DNA from 3 places in the Syntrophobotulus glycolicus DSM 8271 genome. Region 2 is predicted to be linked to each of the others. Evidence: riboswitches for the same ligand, from Rfam matches in the RefSeq annotation. Region 2 holds a riboswitch; each other region holds the start of a gene.
What was found. Region 2 has a riboswitch for cyclic di-GMP ahead of SGLY_RS17300 (histidine kinase N-terminal 7TM domain-containing diguanylate cyclase/phosphohydrolase). Riboswitches for the same ligand answer to the same signal wherever they lie in the genome.
Positions count from the first base shown of each region.

Region 1: it holds a riboswitch for cyclic di-GMP, as region 2 does, so the genes downstream of both, SGLY_RS15955 (HD-GYP domain-containing protein) here and SGLY_RS17300 (histidine kinase N-terminal 7TM domain-containing diguanylate cyclase/phosphohydrolase) in region 2, are expected to answer to the same signal.
Region 3: it holds a riboswitch for cyclic di-GMP, as region 2 does, so the genes downstream of both, SGLY_RS04330 (ATP-binding protein) here and SGLY_RS17300 (histidine kinase N-terminal 7TM domain-containing diguanylate cyclase/phosphohydrolase) in region 2, are expected to answer to the same signal.

Region 1 covers NC_015172.1:3,222,468-3,227,701, forward strand. The annotation lists gene mutY (A/G-specific adenine glycosylase) at 1-494, opposite strand, end outside; gene SGLY_RS15945 (TOBE domain-containing protein) at 718-930, opposite strand; gene SGLY_RS15950 (alpha/beta fold hydrolase) at 1,113-1,922, shown strand; gene SGLY_RS15955 (HD-GYP domain-containing protein) at 1,957-3,042, opposite strand; cyclic di-GMP riboswitch class I at 3,237-3,321, opposite strand; gene SGLY_RS15960 (helix-turn-helix transcriptional regulator) at 3,631-3,831, shown strand; gene SGLY_RS15965 (DUF6773 family protein) at 3,828-4,316, shown strand; gene SGLY_RS15970 (RidA family protein) at 4,354-4,722, opposite strand; gene SGLY_RS15975 (helix-turn-helix transcriptional regulator) at 4,798-5,234, opposite strand, start outside.
Region 2 covers NC_015172.1:3,346,725-3,351,958, reverse strand. The annotation lists gene deoC (deoxyribose-phosphate aldolase) at 1-74, shown strand, start outside; gene SGLY_RS16570 (NAD(P)-dependent alcohol dehydrogenase) at 369-1,430, shown strand; gene SGLY_RS16565 (TMEM165/GDT1 family protein) at 1,683-2,375, shown strand; cyclic di-GMP riboswitch class I at 2,518-2,606, shown strand; gene SGLY_RS17300 (histidine kinase N-terminal 7TM domain-containing diguanylate cyclase/phosphohydrolase) at 2,686-4,809, shown strand; gene larC (nickel pincer cofactor biosynthesis protein LarC) at 4,840-5,234, shown strand, end outside.
Region 3 covers NC_015172.1:827,401-832,634, reverse strand. The annotation lists gene SGLY_RS04340 (LytR/AlgR family response regulator transcription factor) at 1-182, opposite strand, end outside; gene SGLY_RS17410 (cyclic lactone autoinducer peptide) at 202-333, opposite strand; gene SGLY_RS04335 (accessory gene regulator ArgB-like protein) at 317-976, opposite strand; gene SGLY_RS04330 (ATP-binding protein) at 930-2,360, opposite strand; cyclic di-GMP riboswitch class I at 2,563-2,669, opposite strand; gene SGLY_RS04320 (DUF1616 domain-containing protein) at 2,771-3,613, opposite strand; gene SGLY_RS18070 (hypothetical protein) at 3,712-3,888, opposite strand; gene fic (protein adenylyltransferase Fic) at 4,264-5,154, opposite strand.

The DNA of each region.
Region 1 (5,234 bases), 120 kb from region 2:
ATAATCCTTGAAATGACCCGCAATACATTACCGTCTACAGCCGGAACCGGCTGTCCGAAGCAAATGGAGGCAATCGCTCCTGCCGTATAGGGACCAACACCAGGCAATTTTAAAAGCTGCTCATATGTCTCGGGAAAATGACCGACATACTCGTCTACAATGCGCCTGGCCGTTTTTTGCAGGTTACGGGCACGACTGTAATAGCCAAGTCCCTCCCAAAGCTTCAGCAGTTTTTGTTCATCTGTTTGGGCAAGCTCTTCCACGGTGGGGATTTCCTCAAGGAAACGAGTATAATAAGTTTTCACAACCTCTACCCTGGTTTGTTGAAGCATAATTTCGGAAAGCCATATATGATAGGGGATACAATCTTTCCGCCAAGGAAGGAGCCGGGCGTTTTGATCATACCATTCCAAAAGTATACGGGGTAAGGCATGCTGAAGCCTCAGCCCGTCTTTGTCCGCTTGTACCGCGTGTGCAGATCCTTCTTCAGTCATCATTTTCCTCTCATGGGTTCTTCGTTTATGCTATCCTGCGACTCAGTGTTTTTCATTATAGCATAAAGAATGATCCTTTGAATATTTACGACAGCTTGGAAAAAACCGCTTGGTTATATTTTCCTTATTTTAACAAGGGCAGTTGGATGCCGGAAGTCCGAGCACAAAAAAATAAGCCCCGCGACAATGGGCAGGGCAAATCGTACGGTAACACCTTCTCTATTTATTCATCGACCCCAACCATAACGGAAGTAGCTTTAACGACGGCATAGGCTTCTCCCCCCACCTTCAGTCCAAGCTCTTTAACGGCCTCGAGGGAAATTGTTGCGGCTACTTTGTTTCCTGCGCCAATATCTAATACAACAATAGCATTGACAGCTCCTTCATTAATAGAAACAACTTTGCCTTTCCACTGATTCCTGGCACTGATTTTCATGACTTATCCCTCCCAATGTAATTTAATACCTCTATCTTAGCAATAATTACTATGGTTGACAAATATTTCGGGTATGATTTCATAATATTGGGTTTCTGAGCTCTTGCCCACCGCCTTTTACACCCGCCCTTCTTTCCTTGAATATACTATGGCTATCAATGCAATGATTGGAGTGGGTCACTTTGGACTACTGGATTGAAGTAGAGCAGGGAGTTCGGATTTATGTCAATGACATCAATCCATCCGGACATAGCCCCATCTTGTTTATGCACGGCTGGCCGGCAAATCATCACTTGTTTGAGTACCAGTATGATCAGCTTTTACAGCGGGGGTACCGCTGTCTGGGAATGGATGTCAGGGGTTTCGGACAATCCGATAAACCCTTGTACGGCTACGACTACAACCGGTCTGCCGACGATATCCGCTGCGTGGTAGAAGCAATGACGCTGAATAACTTTACCCTGCTTGGGCACTCTACCGCCGGGGCAGTTGCCGTCCGCTATATGAAACGCCACGAGGGATATGGAGTTTCCAAGCTTGTCCTCTGTGCCGCCGCTGCTCCCAGTCTCATTCAACGCCCGAACTTTCCCTATGGACTAAACGAAATGGCGGTAACCAACATAATCCAGGGTACATATCGCGACCGTCCGGATATGCTGAGAGACTTTGGAGAGATATTCTTCCACAACAAAGTGTCCGAACCTTTTGCCAGCTGGTTTCTTCAAATGGGTCTGCAAGCCGCAAGCTGGTCTACGGTCCAAGTGGCTAAGGCGTGGCTTTCAGAGGTACTCTTTGACGATCTTGCCTTTGTGAATATTCCGACCCTTATTCTCCACGGCATTCATGACAGAGTCTGTTTATTCCGTTTGGGTGTTGCTCAACATCAGGGAATAAAAGGCTCCATCTTTGTTCCGTTCAAGAATAGTGGTCATGGCCTGTTTTATGACGAAAAAGAAAAATTCAACGATCAGCTGATGCGGTTTGTCGGATAGGGATTTTTTCTCGTTTTTATCCCCATTGAATATTTCAAGGTCCGGTATTCCCTTGGTCTGCCACGGAGGTGTCATTGACAATGCCCACAATGTTTAATTGATTTTCTTTTGACAGGTCGACTAATTCAGAATTCACATAGATGATCGGCCTTGTGATGTTGTATTTGGGGATATGAATGACCTTCCCTGTCTCACCTGAGTTTAGCAATACCTGCGAACCTACATAATGAAAGATCAGGTTATTGACAAAAGTGTTCATGATGCTGATATCGTAAGTAGTTAATCCTTCCGTCATCAGGATATCAAGTGCCGTGAAGGGCGTGTATTTGCCCCTGTATTCCCTGTCGGAAGTCAACGCGTCATAGGTATCGGCAATTGAAACAATTTTTGTGTTCATATTCAGCTGCCTTCCGGTATATCTGTTCGGATAACCGGACCCATCTTCTCTTTCATGATGCAAGAGAACCCCTACCTTTATATCAGAATCCATGGAAATGATTTCTTTGATCATGTTATAGCCGTACATTGCATGTTTTTGGATCACCTTAAGTTCTTCAGAACACAATTTTTCTTTTTTGTTCAGTAAATCGAGCGGAATTTTAGTTTTGCCGATGTCATGGAGCAACCCTGTCTTAATAATGTTTTTTGTCTTTTTTTCGGTTAAATTCATCCATCTGCAAATCAGTGCCGAATAAAATGCTACATTTAAGCTGTGCTCGAATGTATAATTATCATGATTTTTTATATCACAAAGAAATTTCACAAGGTATTGGTTACACGCCATCTCACTAAAAATGAAATCGCTGATCATGTCAAGATTATTGATGTCGGCTTGATCATCATTCGACAAATTTTGGATTATCTTTTTAAGCGTTTTTATGTTATTCTCATAGTTTTCATAAAACTCATCAAGCTCCGGATCAATACCGGCGGATTGTCTTTTCTGCGCTGCCCTGAATATCCAAAAATCTTTGATCCCCATATTAATGAGGTTTTTCAGGATATATTCATTGATTATGGTATTTTTTGCTACAATGAGCAAACCATATTGATTGAATATATCAACAGCTACCTGATCTCCGATTTTGCAAGTAAAAGGTGATGCTTTAATCTTAATCATATAACCACCTTAAAGTATAATGTTCTTCCGTAAAACTCATCTAAGATATCTTAAACATCTAAGGCAGAATATTAATAAAAAGACAAATAAAATAAATCGTATTTATTTTATTTATTCGATTTTATTAATAATAAATAAAAGTCATAGCCCCCATAAGAGCGCCATGACTTTAAAATCACATTGTTATACGATTTTATGGCAACCCGGCTATCATGGTTAGATTACTTTAGACCCGTGGCTTTGTGTCCCTGTCTTTCGACAGGTTTACTCTTATCATATTTTTTCACATCTCTGTGCTTATGGTCACAATAATATATAGGACCAAAGAACTACACATTTATATCAGGTTACAATAAACGGGGAGAAAAGTCAACAAAATTCTTACTTTTTTTCACATTATATCCGTTTGTTGCTAATGAAGGCGAATCTGCGTTTTATTTACAAATATTTCGTTGTTGGTTTTAAGTATGGCTTCTCAATTTACAAACTGGCATCTCACCCCTTCTATCAGTTCATTGATCATCAATGCAATATATACTTTACATAAAGCAATTTATAATATATATTATAAGCATTAGGAGGTTTCCAATGAAAAATAAGCGAATGAAAATCGCCCGAATGGAATGTGATATGAAGCAAGAGGATTTAGCGAAAGCTGTAGGTGTCACACGCCAAACAATAGGGATGATTGAATCTGGGAATTACAATCCTACTCTTAATCTTTGCATAGCAATCTGTAAAGCGCTCGGCAAAACTTTAGATGGATTATTTTGGGAGGAATCGCAATGAAAAGAAAACACGGGTCAGATGAAAGAATTCTAATACAAAGCAGGAAAGTATTGAGTGAGGGATATACCCTTTTGATGATTATGCTTCTTGTATCTATCCTTGTGCAGCAGTTTCTGTTCGACGCTCCATTTGAACAGTATGCCGTTGAATTCATATGCTTTTTTGGTGTATACATTTATATTGTCATTCGAAGGTTAATGCTGGGAGTCAATCTGTTCGGCGACAAGGATACGACCAAAAAAATGACCTTACTGAATAGCCTAGTCACCGGGTTTATCATAACGATAATGAACGGTGTTCTGAACTATACCAAATATACGGAGAGCGCTAAAGAGCAGTTGGGATTTTTTATCATTACACTGTTGATTGTCTTTACGTGCGCAACTATTGGTTCATCCGTTATGTTGTCGATTCTCAATCATTTTAACAATAAAAAGCAACTGCAGATTCAGAAAAGATTGGATGAAGAAGAACGAGAAGACTAAGAAGAGGGGCTTTTGGGGGCTGAAAGAAAAAATAAGCTTATTTTCTTTTATAAGCAATCGCATCAATCTGCACATGAAGTCCATCCGGTCCGCCCCGATGGGCAAACTCAGTGCTTATCGTCTTTCTGGCCGGATACCTTTCTTTGAATCTTTCCTTAAAGACTCTCTCCATGACCGGGATATTCCACGGATCACGCATCATTACGTTTACCTGTACTACCGCGTCCAGGGTCAGTCCAATGGTCTCCAGGCGTTTGTTCATATCATCCAATGCGCCGTTGACTTGTGCTTCTATCGATCCGCCAATATTACCGACGCAAAAGGTCAGAAAGACAAAATCACCGGCTTCCACGATCCCCGAAAAGGCAAACTCCTCGTTTATCAGGCTTCTTTTAATCGTATCCATAATAAAGCTCCTTTCAAATGCTTTCACATCATCAAGGATAACAGGTCAATGACGACACCTGGCTGTCGTCTATTTTCAAGAATCATAATTTTTCAGGATTTTGTTTGCGGTATCAAGCAATTTTTTCTTTAATTGATCCGGCTCAAGCACAACCACCTGATCGCCGAACCCCATAATTACAGAAAACCATAGACGTTCTTTCTCCGGCAGGTACATCTCATAAATAAAACCACCATCCTCAAGCTCCTCGGCTATACTGCCGTTTAAATACTCCAACACTTGCTGTCTGACAGCGGGTTTACAATATAACTTTATCTTTAAATACCGCCGGATATCTCCACCTGTGCATTCCTCCAGAATGCGGGCGGTGTCCAGGTGCCTGCACGAAAAGGGCCTGTTTTTATGTTCCGCCCGGGTAATCCTCGCCAGTTTGAAGAGACGATAGTCCTTTTTCTTTTGACAATAGGCAAGAAGATACCACGAATACCATTTATATGTGAGCAACAGCGGTT
Region 2 (5,234 bases):
TGGAGGCGGGATGCAGCCGTTTTGGAATTGGACTGTCGTCTGCAATTAAAATTATGGAAAAGGCCCGCGGATAATAAAGAAAATCAGAGGACTGGCTCAAAAAATTTTGATTTTGGGTTCGGTTCTCTTTGTATAAGCGGATGTCCAAAGAACAAAAAAAGCTTTTTGGACATCCGCTTTATTGCCCGAAACATTATTATGTATCAATAAATATAAGCTGAAAATAACGAGATGACAGCGAAATAAAATCTAAACATTATGTATTATAATAATAAATTATAAATTGACTACTTAAACATTATAGATTATAATAGGAATAAATGAACTTGTGAAATATAACACAAAATAAGTTAAAGGAGTGGTTTATTATGAAGGGTTTTGCAATGTTAGGGATAGGACGTACGGGTTGGATTGAAAAGGAGAATCCCGTCTGTGGACCGTTAGACGCCATTTGCCGTCCAATTGCTCTTGCGCCGTGCACCTCTGATGTACACACAGTTTGGGCCGGTGCAATTGGAGATCGTCATGATATGATTCTTGGTCATGAGGCTGTCGGAGAAGTTGTCGAGGTTGGATCGCTGGTCAGAGCTTTTAAAGCGGGGGATAAAGTCATTGTTCCGGCGATTACTCCAGACTGGAATTCATTGGAGGCTCAGGGCGGCTATCAGATGCACTCCGGCGGACTGCTTGCGGGATGGAAATTTTCCAATTTCAAAGATGGCGTATTTGGAGAGCTGTTTCATGTAAACGACGCAGACGGAAACCTGGCTTTGCTGCCGAAAGGCATGGATCCTGCTGCGGCCTGCATGCTTTCTGATATGGTGCCGACGGGACTTCATGGCGTCGAACTTGCCGATGTCCAATATGGTGACAGTGTCGTGGTTGTTGGAATCGGTCCGGTGGGACTGATGGCGGTAGCAGGAACGGCCATACGGGGTGCGTCCCATATTTATGCCGTCGGATCTCGGCCCAATTGTATTCAACTTGCTAAAGAATACGGTGCTACCGATGTGATTAATTATCGCGAAGGTGATATTGTCGAGCAAATTTTGGCAAAGACAGAGGGGAAGGGTGTTGATCGAGTTATTATTGCGGGCGGAGATGTTGATACCTTTGATCAGGCAATCAGGATGCTGAAGCCAGGCGGCAGAATAGGGAATGTGAACTACTTGGGAGAAGGTGACTATATTAAGATTCCTCGTACGGAGTGGGGCTGCGGGATGAGTCATAAGGCGATTGCAGGCGGCTTAATGCCCGGAGGAAGATTGCGGATGGAAAAACTGGCTTCTCTTATGGAAACAGGAAGAATAGATCCAGGCAAGCTTGTTACGCATCATTTTGTAGGTTTTGAAAAAATTGAACAGGCTTTGATGCTGATGAAAGATAAGCCTAGAGATTTAATTAAACCGGTTATTACCATCGAGTGGTAACAAAGCATCAATGAATATGCTATTGACATGTTTTTCATGAACATAGTAAAATAAAGCAGTTAAGAGGGAGTAGTTATGAACTGCAGGGTCAACATACTGATGGATTAAACATCTGGCCATGCAACCTTTAAGGTTAACGAGACTTTTGACATAATCCGGGTTAAATCGGGTTATGTTAAAAGTTTTTTTATTTTTCAGCCTTTAAATAAAGAAGAACGGGACACAATAAGACAACTGAAAGGATGGACAAAAATGAACGGAACGATCTTGGCTGCTCTGATATCGGCAGGAGCGGTAACTCTGGCCGAAATGGGGGATAAAACGCAGCTTCTGGCGATGGCCTTTGCCACCAAATACAAAGCGTCAAAAGTATTGATCGGAGTCTTTATTGCAACGATCTTAAATCATGCCGGGGCAGTGGCCTTAGGCACTTTCATTACAAGGTATGAGGCAATTAATATCTGGGTTCAGGCCATTGCTTCCTTGTCTTTTATTCTTTTTGGCTTATGGACTATTCGCGGGGATAAGTTAGAGGGAGAAGACAAAAGAGAGACACGTTTTGGAGCCGTGGCCACAGTGGCCATAGCTTTCTTTATTGCGGAGCTGGGAGATAAGACTCAATTGGCTACAATTGCTTTGGCAACTAAATTTCCGGCCAATCCGTTTGGAGTCCTGATCGGCACAACCACAGGGATGCTTATTGCGGATGCGATAGGAATAGTTGTGGGAGTGGTCATGTCCAAAAAAATTCCTGAAAGAACAATCAAGCTGGTTTCTGCCGCCGCTTTTATCTTTTTCGGGCTGATCGGAAGCTACCAGGTGGCTTATCATAAGCTGCATCTGGCTCCCGCTCAAACCATAGCCTCTCTTTTGGGACTCATCTTGCTGACCGGTTTTGCCGCTTATTATCTGATGACAAAAGGGGACGCTAGCGGGAAAAGGTAATTTTTCCGGGACAGGATATTGTCCCGCAAGCGGCATAAAGTAAAAATAGAAAAATAAAACAAAAAAGGAAGGAAAAATTAAAAATAAGTCGAAATATAAAAATTGAAAAATAATGAATGCCAATTTTTAATAAAAAGGGTTGGAATATTAAGGGCAAACCTGTGGAAATGCAGGGACGCAAAGCTATGGGTCTAAAGATATGAGAGTATCAATGACTGCCAGGCCGCTATTAAGGCCGGCAAATAACAGCTTGCAGAGCTGTTATTTATTTTGAGAGTATTCCCTTGGTTCAATATGGGGGGTATAAAGGATGTTTAAACTTTTATTGATTTATACGGCTTTATTAATCTATCTGGGAATGGGAGTTTACGCGTATATTATCGGCAGTAAATCCAAGCTCAACCTTCTATTTGTAAGAATGAGCCTATTGTTTACGGGCGGCACATTAGTGGAGCTGTTTTTGCTGAATGTGAGTGAGCCCCAAATATATTATTTTCTGGTTCGGGTTGGAGAGTTAACCTGGCTGAATTATCCCGGACTGCTTTTGAGCATGGCACTGATTATCGGGCATAAAGAAGAGTGGGGCAATACTGTCGGCAAAAGATCAATGATTTTTTTGCCGGGAGTATTATTAAGTTTATACAACATTTTCATTAATACCTTTGAGAACAGGGCAACAGTCATTCCGGAAATTTTTTGGTGGCTGGAAATCATCTATATCTATATGTTTGATCTCATCAGTTTGGTCGTAATATGGAAATGGCGACAAAAATCTAAAGTGGCCAGAGAAAGAAAACAAATCAGGATTTTGTTTTCTTTCGGCATAATCACTTTACTTCTGACCTTATTTAATGATCTGGTTCTTCATTATACCTTGCGATATTCATCCTACTGGGATTATGTTATGTTCCTGATTCTCATCTTTGCAATTTTGTATACCAGTATCAAGTATAAAATGCTTAATATTTCCGCATTAATTTCCCCGGAGGATATCGTTGATAAGATCACGGACGTAGCAATCATTACTGATCCTCTGGGCAATATTTTAAGAATTAATGAAAGAGGCAGTCAATTATTAGGGTATGAAAAAAATAAGCTTGCCGGAAGTAGATTAGAACAAATCATTGAGGTTAAATTTAATGATTTATGGCAGAAGGCGGCAAAGGACAAACAGGTCTTGATTGAAGAAATCAACGGAAGGACTTATTTTGGCACAAAGATTCCGATCAGTCTTCATGTTTCCATCGTTCATGATCAGGCAGGGGACGCTGTCGGCACGGTAATGATTTGTCAGGATAAATCTTTGATCAAGGAGCTCCAATCTGAAATCAAAGAACGCAAAGAAAAAGAACGTGAATTAGCTTATATCAGCCTGCATGATCCCCTGACAGGTATCCTGAACAGGAATTCTTTTGAACAAAATTTGGTTAAGCTGGAGAGCGGTATTTTTAGTCATTATGGAATCATCATCTGTGATGTTGATGGCCTGAAATTGATTAACGATACATTAGGACATGAAGTAGGAGACAAGATCCTGATTGCCGCGGCTCAATCCATCAAGCAGTCCACCACTGCCGGAGAACATTTATTCCGGATTGGAGGAGATGAGTTTGCTGTACTTGTTTATAATGAGTCGGAAGAATATGTCAACAGTATCTGCAGAAAAATTATGAATTGGGCAAATGAGTACAACAGGGAAAATCCTCAGCTGCTCTTAAATATTTCTATGGGCTATGCTGTCTGTAATAACAGAAACAAAAAAGCGAACGAACTGTATAAAGAAGCAGATGATCATATGTATCGAGAGAAGCTGAACCATATTAATAGTGTCAGAAATAATGCGGTCAAGGCATTAATGAAGACCCTGGAGGCCAGGGATTTTATTACAGAAGGACATGCCGACAGGATGAGAAATATGGTCATGGAATTAGGGAGGTATCTTGGCGTACCGGAAAATAGAATAAATGATCTGGACCTATTGGCCCAGTTTCATGATCTGGGCAAGGTTGGAATATCGGATAATATTCTCTTTAAGCCTGCTGCATTGACAGAAGAAGAAATGACGGAAATGAAAAGGCACAGTGAAATAGGATATAGAATCGCACAATCCCTGCCGGAGCTGAACAGTATCTCAAAGTACATCCTTATGCATCACGAAAGATGGGATGGAGCAGGATATCCTTTAGGGATCAAAGGGGAGGCGATTCCTCTGGAATGCAGAATTCTATCCATCATTGATACATATGACGCGATGACAAATGACAGGCCTTACCGCAAAGCAATGTCTAAGGATGAGGCGATAACCGAAATCACAAAAAATTCCGGGACCCAATTCGATCCCTTTCTGGTATCAAAATTTTTGGAAATGATGGATAACAGGATAGTGGAGACAAAGCTAAAAATCACAGAAAGTTCCACCTGTGTTATAATGTGAAGAAGAAATCAAGAAGGAGTGCTTCTTTAGATGCGGATACTTTATTATGATTGTTTTGCGGGAATTAGCGGGGACATGCATCTTGCGGCACTTCTTGACCTTGGGGTGCCTGAGGAGTATTTGCTGAAGGAATTGGCTAAGCTGGGGCTGGCAAATGAGTATCAGTTTCTGGTCAGGAGAGATGAACGCGGAGGGATATGCGGAAACAGGGTTGAAATCCTGAGCATATGCGAGATAGACGAGGGCAAGCAGCGCCATTACGGAGAAATCAGGGAAATCATCAAAAAAAGCAAGTTAACCGAGTATGTTCGGGATTTAAGTCTGGCTATGTTCACCCGGCTGGCTGAAAGCGAGGCCAAAATTCACGGAACCACCATTGAAGAGGTGCATTTTCACGAGGTAGGCGCAATAGACTCTATCATTGA
Region 3 (5,234 bases), 890 kb from region 2:
TTTCCCGGTAGGTCGATATCTGCAAAAACCACTTGCGGCGACAATTCTTGAATTAACCTTATTGCCTCCAGCCCATTTCCGGCCGCCCCTATGACCTCAACATCCTCAACCTCTTCCACCACTTTTTTGAGCACATGACGCATGTCAGGATCATCTTCAGCAATGAAGACCGTTATCTTCATACGAAATTCTCCCCTCCTTTTATTCTGATTTTACGGGAGGAGCAGGCTGATAAAACCAAAAGAAACACGCTGGCTTGACACCGACGGCGGCGACTAAGAAAGCAGCCATCACAACAGGGGTCACCATGAGTTTTTTAATCTTTTGCAGCATGAGCTGAACACCTCCTTTCTCTGGATAATCGTATTAAAAAGTCATCCGCTTTGTGGATAACCTTGTAACCCGGCGGAGAAAAACTGATTGTCTGGATCATGACAGCAAAAAGCCCGGCAGCCGCAAACGATGCGTGGCCAAAGTGAACCATAATGACACTGATCCCTAACCATAAGCAAAGATAGGCCAATGAAAGAATTTTAAACAGGATTCTTTCAGAAGCGCTTGTAATCTTTTTAAACGGTACTTCCCCCGGCACCCAGGCGATCACGCAGAGAACGGACAGGAAATATCCGGCCAGCAGGGAATAGCTCAGGAAGTCTGCTGATAAACGGCTTCCCAGATATAATCCTGTTTCTCCGGCTGTGAGATAACTGATCAGTCCCAGGGTAAGGCATCTCCAGTATCCGCTGCAGTGGGCTCCGCCGCTGAACAGCCGGTAAATCGCCCCGCAGGCCATTGCAAACATCACCTCAGGAAGTATTCCAAGGAAATAGGCCAGGGTGATCAGAATCCCCCCTTTAATGAGCGTCGCCAGGATCATTTCTAAGCCGAAACGCAACGTATCGATTTTGCCGGTATCCAGGGCCAGTTCTTTAGACAGGTAGTTTGCGGCTCCTCCAGCCATTTGACTTAGATTCATTCAACTTCGCCTCCTTTTTCAGCGGGATTGTAATGGTAAAAGCTGTTTCTTCAGGGTCGCTGCTGATCGCGATGTTGCCCCGGTGTTTGGTGACGATATCTTTGACAATTGCCAGGCCCAAACCGCTGTGATCTTTTTTTGTCGTGAAGTCAGATTTGAACATTGTTTCTCTGATTCTGGGGACGATAGGGTCCCCTGTATTGCTGACCATGAATACGTACGCTCCATGTTCACGGGCTATTTTTACGTTTACCTGCCTGCCTTCACCGGCTTCAGCTTCTACGGCCTCAAGCGCGTTGTCAATCAGGTTTCCCAGCAAGGAGCCGGCTTCATGCGGAGTTAACGGGAGATCTTTGAGGCTGCCTTCAACGGCGATTTCCATTTTGATTTTTCTGGCTTCAGCCAAGCCTATTTTGGTGTGGAGAAGGGCGCTGATGCTATAATCGTCAATTTTTATCAGTTCCGCGGTTTTGGATATCTCACCGAACGCCCTGCTGATGTAATCCCGCGCTCTCTCATAGGAGCCGCTTTCCAGCAGTCCGTAAATCGTCTGCAGCTGGTGGTGGAAATCATGTCTCTGCTTTCTGGAAGAGTCCAGCAATTGTTTGATCTGTTTGAAGTTTTCCTCCGCTCTTTTCGCCTCGTATTCCTTTTCGATCTCTTGTCCGATTTTTTTGACGGCGACAGTGGAGAGTACCGTTAAAATAATAATGAACATTCCCATGAACCCGTTAAAGATAATAAAATGCTCTCCCGGAAAAATGTTTAACATGGCAGCCTCAAAGGCGGTGTTTAATATGACCAGTAAAAGTAAGGGGAGGAGAACGACTACAGAGATAAAAAGATTATGTTTGTTCACAATGTCTGCCTTTAACTTGTCTTGAATTTCCTTTTTGGATAAATATCCCGAACGGCTATATTCTTGAGCATAACCCATCAAAGAGAAATGAAAAATTTTACACGCCGCGATAAAGATCAGCATGACCAGGGCCTGCGGGAGGAAGAAGAAGATTCTCATCGCGTTATTATTCCAAACATCAGTCAGGGAAACCCCTTTGAGATGCAACATGAGCTGTATTGCGATCGTTTCAACTGAGCCGTAAAAAATCAGGCCAAGTAAAGACGCCAGCAGCACTATCCTGCAGGGCAGGCGGGTAACCAGACGAATATTGAAAATGAATAAGAGTGTTTCAAGGATGGAGTGGAGCCCAAAGGGCACCGGGGATCGCTGAATGAGATAAGAAACCGCCGCCTGCAAAAATCCAATCATCAGTAAATCGCGCCACCGAGGTTTGAGCCCTACCATGAGAAACCCCAGGATCGCCACCAGGATCGATTCAGGAAACGATACGATCAGCAGGGAAAAGGAAGTCAGCCTCTCCAACGTGTCACCTCCCTTACTCAGATGTATTTATGTAAAAAGAAACCGGTTCCTGCCCGTCATGTCGAAAAGTTCCATTATCTTGTCTAAATGTTCCATTATCTTGCCCGAATTTGCCAATGCCCAGGTTCCGCATAAAAAAAACCGTTTCCGGATCGCCGGAAACGGAACCTTTCCTTTATCTAAAGAAAGCATCAGCTTTTCGTTCGGCGGCCCGGCGGTCCTGGCCCGGCATTTTTTCTCAAGAAAATGCCGGGCTTTAGACCCGTAGCTTTGCGTCCTTGCCTTTCGGCAAGTTTGCCTTTTCAGTTCACAGTCAGTTTCCTTGCAGAAACTCCCTTAATGATTAATACGCTCCCCCCCTTCCTTTTTGAGGGGTCGCGGAAAAATTTTTTTGGATATGTATTTGTCATCTACTCCTGAACGTTTACCCACAAATGCAAGGAGCGATAGGGAACGCTCTCCCCATCTTTAAACAGTAAAAACTCTACCTTCAGATTTTCATGAGGCTCATTTATCCTGAAGCTGACGGACTCTTCCTTTTTTTCCTCATTGTCCGCCTGAAAAGGCCCCAGCTGCCTCTTCACCTCCCCGTCCATTCGCACTTGGACGGTATAGGAGACCTGGCGGCCTTCGTGATTCACGGTTCCCAGGATCACTTCCTTGGTCTCACCCGTTTTCATCACCCGGGGGTAGCCCTCTGCCTTCCCGTCCGAACCCAAAAGATAAAACTCTGTGAACTTCTCACCAGCTGCTGGTATCGCCGCGGTATAATACAGGCTTCCTATCGCCAAAATAATCACTGCCGCCAGTACCGCCGCGAGAATTTTGTCCAGCCTGGAAAGGCTGCCCCATTTGATTGGTTTCACGTTTAAAGAAAGCCCAAAACGGTTTTCCAAAGAAAGTTTTTTTCTTCGGCAGATCGCGATAGCGGACAGCAGGATCGTGAAAACCAAAAGCGTCACCAGGATAGGGTAAAGCCCTATTCCCCACGGGACGCAGTTCAGGATGACACCTAGAAGCGGCACCACGGCTATACTCAGACCAAAGCTCAAGGCAAGCCGTTCAATCCCGTCGAGATCGCCCCTGGCCGGAAACAGAGCTGCGATTAAGGTATACCCGGGAAAAAACAGGACAAAAGGCAAACCTAACACAACCCGCCCGGTTCCGCTTCCATCCATCCCAATCAACACGACCAGAATAACAGAAAGAGATAGGATGAAGGGAAACTCGTTTTTTATTTCTATCCTCAACAAAAATTCAACCCCTTTAACAAACTGAAGCGAAAAGGTGACGGCGCTGCTTTCCGGCCCTGTCCGTTGTGTTTAAGGTTTTCACTGTTTTTCCGTAATCCTTAAGTTAGCAAGATCAAAGGTGATTGTCTATCTTTATTGTCATAAAGCAGCAAAATCGTGTCTAATTCTGCTAAAATCCTGTTTGGATTTGCATTTTCCTCCGCCTCAGCAGCCTGATGTAAATCCGCCGCGATTTGAGAAAAAAAACCGTCTCTCGTTTCTGTCTTAAGCCGCAAAAATGAGGCCGCCGCGGGCGAATTGATTAATTCGATGATGCGGCAGCCCCTTATTCAACTTGGTTTTCAGGCCCGGTTTTTGCCTGTTCTTTTCTTATTCCTTTGCTTATTCTTTGCTTATTCTTTGCTTATTCCTTTGCTTCAAAACCACGGCATCTTGTGGTCTATAGGTGCGCCTTTATCTCCTCCTGACCGTACATCCGTCATCATTTTTATCCATTCCACATGGAACGATGACATCAGGTTGATGTCAGGTATGTATTTTGCCATTTTCCCGTTCAAGGGAATAGGTCAACGGTAGTTTTTTGGGGGCTATCTGTTCGAGGAAACAGTTCCATTGTTTTCGTCTGTTCTCAGGTAAGTCAGGATACAGGTTTATTCTTCTGAAATAATGTCTTCCTGCTCATAGTAGTAGGAATAATCCACGCCTTTCATAAAGACCTCGCGGTCGTTAATCTTATCGGTTAAAGCCGATTTTAATAAGTCCTTTATTTGTACCGGATTTGAAACGCTTTTTTCCATGGCGGCGAGGTAGTCTTTCTTGTTGATTTTACTCCAATCAACGCAGAGTTTATGGTTCTTCTTCAGCATCAGGTCAAGCCAAATCCTCGTGCTTCTGCCGTTGCCCTCCATAAACGGGTGAGCGACGTTCATCTCCACATATTTGTCCGCAATTTCGTCAAAGGTGCTTTCGGACATTTTTTCTATGCTCTTCAGCGTTTCAGGCAGGAACCGCGCCATCGCAAACTGGAATCCGCTTTTTGCTATGTTGAGCGTTCTGATTTGCCCGGCAAAATCATAAAGCCCGCCGAACAGATAGCCATGAATCTGCTGCAAGCCTTTAACCGTCCCGACCTCTAATGTCTCAAGCAGGGAACTGTCAAAAAGCGCATATGCCTTGCTCTTGCTTTTGCCGTCGATTGTTTCGTCGCTATATGCGAACCATTCAATGAAACGATTTGCTTTTTTGCTTGGAAAATTCTTGGCAAGCGCAATGATGCCGTCATAATCAAGAACATTCGCCGCACGTTTTTTTCCATCTGGCGCCGTGAATTTGAACTGGGTAGTCACACTACCCAGTTGACTGTTTTCACGCTTTAACTTTGCTTTGAGGTATTTCCAGTAATTTCGGTTTTTTTCATAATCACTTTCGCCGCGCAAAACCCCGACTATGTCAAGCACGGAAAACCACCATTTAGAATTTGCGTCGTCCCATACAGCACGAACTTCCGCATCGTCAAAAAAGCGAATCGATATTTTATTCATTTAGAAAACCTCCTTCTCTGTTTTCTTTTAATCAATCGGCAATTCCTTCATCTATTATATCTCCCTTAACTGATATAAAA